DNA from 3 places in the Microbulbifer sp. MCCC 1A16149 genome. Region 3 is predicted to be linked to each of the others. Evidence: predicted binding sites of a transcription regulator. Region 3 holds the regulator's gene; each other region holds the start of a gene.
What was found. The regulator sigma-54, encoded in region 3, starts transcription at its own class of promoters, with help from an activator protein. The targets are predictions, from matches to a motif close to TGGCACANNNNTTGCNNT.

Region 1: the regulator sigma-54 is predicted to act here: its motif matches at 983-1,000, upstream of glnA (glutamate--ammonia ligase).
Region 2: the regulator sigma-54 is predicted to act here: its motif matches at 1,140-1,157, upstream of ACONT6_RS02775 (NarK family nitrate/nitrite MFS transporter).

The regions. Positions count from the first base shown of each region.
Region 1 is NZ_CP185959.1:3,981,092-3,983,284, forward strand. Features, by position in the region: gene glnA (glutamate--ammonia ligase) at 1-918, opposite strand, end outside; gene thiI (tRNA uracil 4-sulfurtransferase ThiI) at 1,278-2,193, shown strand, end outside.
Region 2 is NZ_CP185959.1:651,485-653,677, reverse strand. Features, by position in the region: gene ACONT6_RS02780 (CmpA/NrtA family ABC transporter substrate-binding protein) at 1-925, shown strand, start outside; gene ACONT6_RS02775 (NarK family nitrate/nitrite MFS transporter) at 1,420-2,193, shown strand, end outside.
Region 3 is NZ_CP185959.1:1,006,974-1,009,166, forward strand. Features, by position in the region: gene hpf (ribosome hibernation-promoting factor, HPF/YfiA family) at 1-288, opposite strand, end outside; gene ACONT6_RS04100 (RNA polymerase factor sigma-54) at 457-1,932, opposite strand; gene lptB (LPS export ABC transporter ATP-binding protein) at 2,166-2,193, opposite strand, start outside.

The DNA of each region.
Region 1 (2,193 bases), 1.5 Mb from region 3:
GCGCGCGTGCTTGATGATACCGCCAACGTAGAACAGGGCAGTTTCAGACAGGCCAGCGTAGGCGTCGCCTGCAAACTGGTTTACGCCGTCCTTGCTGAAGGACTGGTGCACGTGCATGCCGGAACCGTTGTCACCTACCAGCGGCTTGGGCATGAAGGTAGCGGTTTTGCCGTAAGCGTGGGCTACGTTGTGTACCGCGTACTTCAGGATCTGAACTTCGTCCGCTTTCTTGGTCAGGGTGTTGGCGCCAACACCGATCTCGCACTGGCCCGCAGTACCCACTTCGTGGTGGTGTACTTCGATTTCCAGGCCCATGGCTTCCATGGCGGAACACATAGCGGCGCGCACGTCGTGCAGGGAGTCGACCGGCGGAACCGGGAAGTAACCGCCTTTAACGCCCGGGCGGTGGCCCATGTTGCCTTCGGCGAAAGAAGCACCAGAGGACCAGGCGGCTTCTTCAGAGTTGATCTTGTAGAAGGCGCCGCCCATTTCGGCACCCCAGGTGATGTCGTCGAATACGAAGAACTCGGGCTCCGGACCGAACAGCGCGGTGTCACCGTAACCGGTGGACTTCAGGTATTCCTCAGCGCGCAGTGCGATGGAACGCGGGTCGCGCTCGTAGCCCTGGCCGGTGATCGGGTCGACGATGTTACAGCGAATGATAACGGTCGCTTCGTCGGTGAAGGGGTCGAGGAAAGAAGTTTCGTCGTCCGGCATCAGGATCATGTCGGATTCGTTGATGCCCTTCCAACCAGCGATGGAGGAACCGTCGAACATCTTGCCTTCTTCGAAGAACTCGCCGTCAACTTCCTTAGAAGGAATGGAAACGTGTTGTTCTTTACCTTTGGTATCGGTGAAGCGCAGGTCTACCCATTTGGCTTCGCTCTCTTTGATGAGTCCGAGCGTTTTCGCTGACATTGCAGTCCTCCAAGAATGATAAGTTATGTGTCGCGCCAATTCGCTTTATCTTGTGGCAACAGTCAAAGCAAGGAATGTGCCAAATTGGGGCAAACCGGTTGCGCGCGGTGTCGGGAGGGCAGAATTCAGCGATAACGGCCTGTTTTCTGCCGCGAGCCATCGCCGCCCCCTCAAGGTAGTCCCAAAGTTGGTGCCCCAAAACCACAATTTGCACCATTTTGGGGCTGCATGGTCACGCCAGGCACCAAAACAGTGCCGCAAGCAAATTCCCGATAGCGAGTTTATAATTCGCCACCTTTGCCGGGAAGCGACTCAGCGCAACCCGGCCTCAAATTCAACCGCGGTTCCGGCACATTCACATGCATTTCGTCGTCAAATTTTTCCCAGAGATCACCATCAAGAGCAATCCGGTGCGCAAGCGCATGTCGCGCCAGCTTGCAGATAACCTGCGTAAGCTGATGCGACAGCTGGACGACCGGATCAAGGTGCAGAAAGACTGGGAAAAGATCGACGTGATTGCACCCGATGCAGTATCCCACCTTTCCGAACGCATTGAAGAGGTACTGGCGCACACTCCCGGCATTGCCAATTTTGCCCGGGTACAACAGTTCCCCCTGGGTGACCTGGACGATATCTACCAGAAGACCCTGCCGATCTGGGGACCACAGCTGGCCGGCAAGACCTTCTGTGTGCGCGTCAAGCGCACCGGCAAGCACGACTTCCAGTCCCTTGACGTGGAGCAGTACGTGGGCGGTGGACTCAACAAGAACACCGATGCTCTCGGGGTAAAACTGAAAAATCCCGATGTCACCGTGAAGCTGGAAGTCCGCCACGACAAACTGAACGTGATCGAAGAGCTGCACCAGGGCCTCGGCGGCTTCCCGCTGGGCACCCAGGATCCGGTGCTGTCCCTGGTCTCCGGCGGATTCGACTCCACAGTGGCCAGCTACCTGACCATGAAACGCGGCATCCGCACCCACTTTCTGTTTTTCAATCTGGGCGGACGCCAGCACGAACTGGGAGTAAAGGAAGTCGCCTTCTATCTGTGGGAAAAGTACGGCGCCTCCCACCGGGTGAAGTTCATCACCGTGCCCTTCGACGAAGTGGTCGCAGAGATCCTTGAACAGGTGGACGACTCTTATATGGGCGTGACACTGAAGCGCATGATGCTGCGCGCCGCCTCCGCCGTGGCCAAGGAACTGGAAGTGGATGCAGTTGTGACCGGTGAAGCCATCGCCCAGGTATCCAGCCAGACCCTGAAAAACCTCGCGGTGA
Region 2 (2,193 bases), 360 kb from region 3:
TACCCTGCGCGACAAGCTGATCGGCGGTGCCGCCGATGCCGCGTCCATTCTCGCCCCCATGCCACTGACCCTGGAGCAGACCCTGCCCCACTGTGACGAGCAACTGCTCAGTGGCCTGATCCTGAGCTGTAACGGCAACGCCATTACCCTGTCGCACTCTCTGTACGAAGTCCTCGGCAATCACCCCGAAGGCACCGGCGCCGCACTCAAGGCCCACCTGGACAAGCGCGACACGGCTGCCAAACCGTTGACCTTCGCCAGCGTGTACCCCTTCGCCAGCCACACCCTGCAGTTACGCCACTGGCTGTCCAGCGCCGGTATCAACCCCGATGGCGATGTGCGTATCGTGGTACTGCCGCCGGAGCAGATGGTGGATCACCTGCGTCGCGGGGATATCGATGGTTTCTGTGTGGGGGAACCCTGGAATACGCTGGCGGTACAGGAAGAGATCGGCGTCATCGCTACACCGAGCAACACGCTGATGCCCACCATGCCGGAAAAGGTACTGGCGGTGACCCGCAGCTGGCACGAGGCCAACCCGGCAACCCACCTGGCACTGCGCGCCGCCTTGCTCGAAGCCTGCGCCTGGCTGTGCGACCGCAGCCAGCGCCGGGATGCCGTGGCCATTCTCGCGCGCCCGGAATATCTGGATCTGCCCGCGGCCACCATCGCCGCTTCCCTGGATGACGAACTGGTGGCACCGGGTGGACAGACACCGAGCAAAAACCCCGGCTGGCACGTGTTCGCCAACCCCACCACGGAACACGGCCGACCCACCGAAAAGAAGGCCCGCGAACTACTCGCACTGTGCAACGAAATTGCGCCGACCGATGACAATAGCGCGGAGCTGTTCCGCTCAGACCTGTATCAGCAGACTCTGGATTTTATCCGTCACAAAACGCCGCATCAGACTCGCACCGTTTAATTTTTGCCCGGAGGGGCACAGCGCCGCTGCACGACCGGAGTGCACCAGTCTGTACCCCGGCGCACAGGAAAACCCAAAACAGGGCAGTTGTACGGACCTGGCGCACCAGTTGGTGCGCAGTCAAATACCTCAATGTCGCCATTTTCATCTCCGGCGTGATTGCGCCCCAATAAATACTGGGTCTACGCACCAGTTTCTCCCAGGTGCCCAGATATGGCACAGAACTTGAATAACAAATAGGGAGACCGCCACAAATATTGCGCGGCACCAAAAAACGAAATAGCGGACAACGAAGTCCACCGGCAACAGCCCAGCTGTGCCCGTGGGCTTTTTTTATGCCCGCATGGCAGGTGGCTGATGAGAGAGAGTTAACAAAGCGAGTATCAGAAACCGCGTTCAACTCCCCGCTGTTAAGCCTGTTGGAGATGGGACTCCCGATGTGGGAAGCGCCCTTTTCTCTCAGGTCAGAAATTCATAACTAACGGGATAAGTCCATGTCCAGTGATTCAATAAATCTGTTTTCCTTCACGGGAAAGATCCGGGTGCTGCACCTGACCTGGATTGCTTTCTTTATTACCTTCTTTGCCTGGTTCAACCATGCGCCGCTGCTGATGGCCATTGCCGACAGCCTGTCGCTGACCTCTGAGCAGGTAAAAACCCTGTTGATCCTGAACGTGGCGCTGACCATTCCCGCGCGGGTCATCATCGGCATGCTGACGGACAAGTACGGCCCGCGCCTGACTTACTCCCTGCTGCTGGCAATTGGCAGTATTCCCTGTTTTATCTTCGCGCTGGCAGACAGCTTTATGGCGGCAGCCATTGGCCGTTTCCTGCTGGGATTTATCGGTGCGGGCTTTGTCATCGGTATCCGCATGGTATCCGAGTGGTTCCCGGCCAAGCAGCTGGGTACCGCGGAGGGAATCTACGGTGGCTGGGGCAACTTCGGTTCCGCCGCTGGCGCCATGACCCTGCCGACCATCGCTCTGCTGTTTGGCGGTGAAGACGGCTGGCGCTATGCGATCGGTATCACCGGTGTGATTGCGCTGGTATACAGTGTGATTTACTACCGCTCGGTAACCGATACTCCGAAGGGCGGCACTTACTTCAAGCCGAAAAAAATCGGCGGCATGGAAGTTTCCAGTCCTTCGGACTTCGTGCTGTTGTTGATCATGAAGCTGCCGATGTACGCGGCGCTGGCGCTGCTGACCTGGAAGCTTTCTCCAAGCGGTGTGGGCATGCTGGCGCAGCCGGTGGCTATCGCGATTTAT
Region 3 (2,193 bases):
GCGGTGACTGCGTAACTTTTCTTTGTGTTTCAGCAGCTGCCGGTCGAGTTTGTCGGCGAGAGAATCAATCGCCGCGTACATATCTTCCGATTCCGAATCTGCAAACACATCCTTGCCATTCACGTGAACCCGCGCTTCGGCTTTCTGGATGAGTTTGTCGACGGAAAGTATGACCTGTGTATTGGTGATCAGGTCGTGGTGGCGGGAGAGCTTGTCCAGTTTGGTCAGGCAGTAATCGCGAATGGCCGGAGTTACGTCAACATGATGGCCACTGATATTGATCTGCATGGATTTCTCCTCATCGGGTGCAACACAATTTGGCAGCACCCCCGCACAGGGCGGCAACCCTACTAGGAAGTGCGCCAGAATGGAAGGATACACTCAATGTCGGTGCATTGGTCGCTCAGAAAATGATCGCGGGAGGGTTGCAGTGCCCCGGCTTTGTGACCTGACTGGTTAAACCAGTCGTTTTCGCTCGCTGGAGGAGGGGATTCCCATGGATTCCCGGTATTTCGCCACCGTGCGTCGGGCCACCTTGATTCCCTGTGAATCCAGCTCCTGGGTGATCTTGTTGTCCGACAGGGGCTTGCGCGGCTGCTCGGCGTCGATCAGCTTGCGGATCAGTGCGCGGATGGCAGTAGATGAGGCATCCTCGCCGGAGTCGGTGCTGACATGGCTCGAGAAGAAGTACTTGAGCTCGAACACACCGCGTGGGGTGAGCATGTACTTCTGGGTGGTTACCCGGGAAATGGTGGATTCGTGCATGCCGATGGTTTCGGCAATGTTCGCCAGCACCATGGGTTTCATGGCCTCCGGTCCCAGTTCGAAAAATCCCTGCTGCTTTTCCACGATACAGCTGGCGACCTTGAGCAGGGTCTCGTGGCGGCTCTGCAGACTTTTCAGGAACCAGCGCGCCTCCTGCAGGTTGTCGCGCAGGTAGTTGTTCTCGCTGGAGTTGTCGGCGCGCTTGATCAGCGATGCATAGGCGTCGTTGATGCGTAGCTTGGGCGTTGTTTCGGGGTTAAGTTCCACCACCCAGCGCTGCTGTCTACGGCTCACGATGACGTCCGGCACCACATACTGGGGCTCTTCGCCGCCAAAAGCCTCGCCGGGGTAGGGCGTGAGGGTCTGGATCAGGCGCATGACTTCGCCCAGCTGGGATTCGCTGAGGCGGGTGCGGCGGCTCAGTTGGCGAAAGTCCCGTTTCCCCAGCAGGTCCAGGTGTTGGTCCACCACGATCAATGCCTGGGGCAACCACGGTGTTTCCGTCGGTTGTTGGCGCAGCTGAAGCAGCAGGCTCTCGCGCAGGTCACGGGCGCCACAGCCCACCGGCTCAAACTGCTGGATGGTTTTCAGGACCGCGAGAACCTCGTCGATTTCGACTTCGAGGGCCTCGGCCATTTCGTCCAGGTCTGAATCCAGGAAACCGTTGGGGGCAATGGCGTCGATCAGTGACTCGCCGATCAGCTTGTCGCCATCGGTTAGCGGAGTGAGATTGAGCTGCCACAGCAGGTGATCCTGCAGGCTCTCGGATACCGCGTTGCGGTGTTCGAGGGCGAAGTCTTCCCCGTCGCCGCCGGTGTAGCTGCCGCCGGTATAGATGTCGTCCCAGCGGGTATCCACCGGTAGGTCATCCGGGATCTCGCTGTTCCAGTCGCCATCGGCAGTGGACTCGTTCTTGGCCTCGAGGGCGCTCTCGCGCTCGGCGGCTTCGCGCTCCTGGCCTTCGGAGCTGGCGGGGGTGTTCTGATCCTGGTGTGTCTCGCCGGCGTGCTCGTCAAAGTCCGATTCCAGTAGCGGATTGCTGTCGAGCGCCGACTGGATTTCCTGTTGCAGGTCCAGGGTCGACAGCTGCAGCAGGCGAATGGCCTGTTGCAGCTGGGGCGTCATCGTCAGCTGGGTACCGAGTTTTAACTGGAGTGACTGCTTCATAAGGGGGTATGCCGGCAGAATTATCTGGCGTTGGTGCGCTGTACAGAATCTGTATCTGTTACGGCGGCGTAAAGCTCATTTCCTGCAGACTACCCCGGGGCAAATCGGAACACAAGAGGCAGGTTAAGCAATAAGTGTGCCGAAACGACTTTTGCTTCTGGTTGTGCCGGTATTATTTGTGATGGCTGTCTAGGATTGCGGGGGATTGAGCAGATGGATCCCCCGGATTTGGGTCAAATGGTGAACTCGTGTCCCAGATAT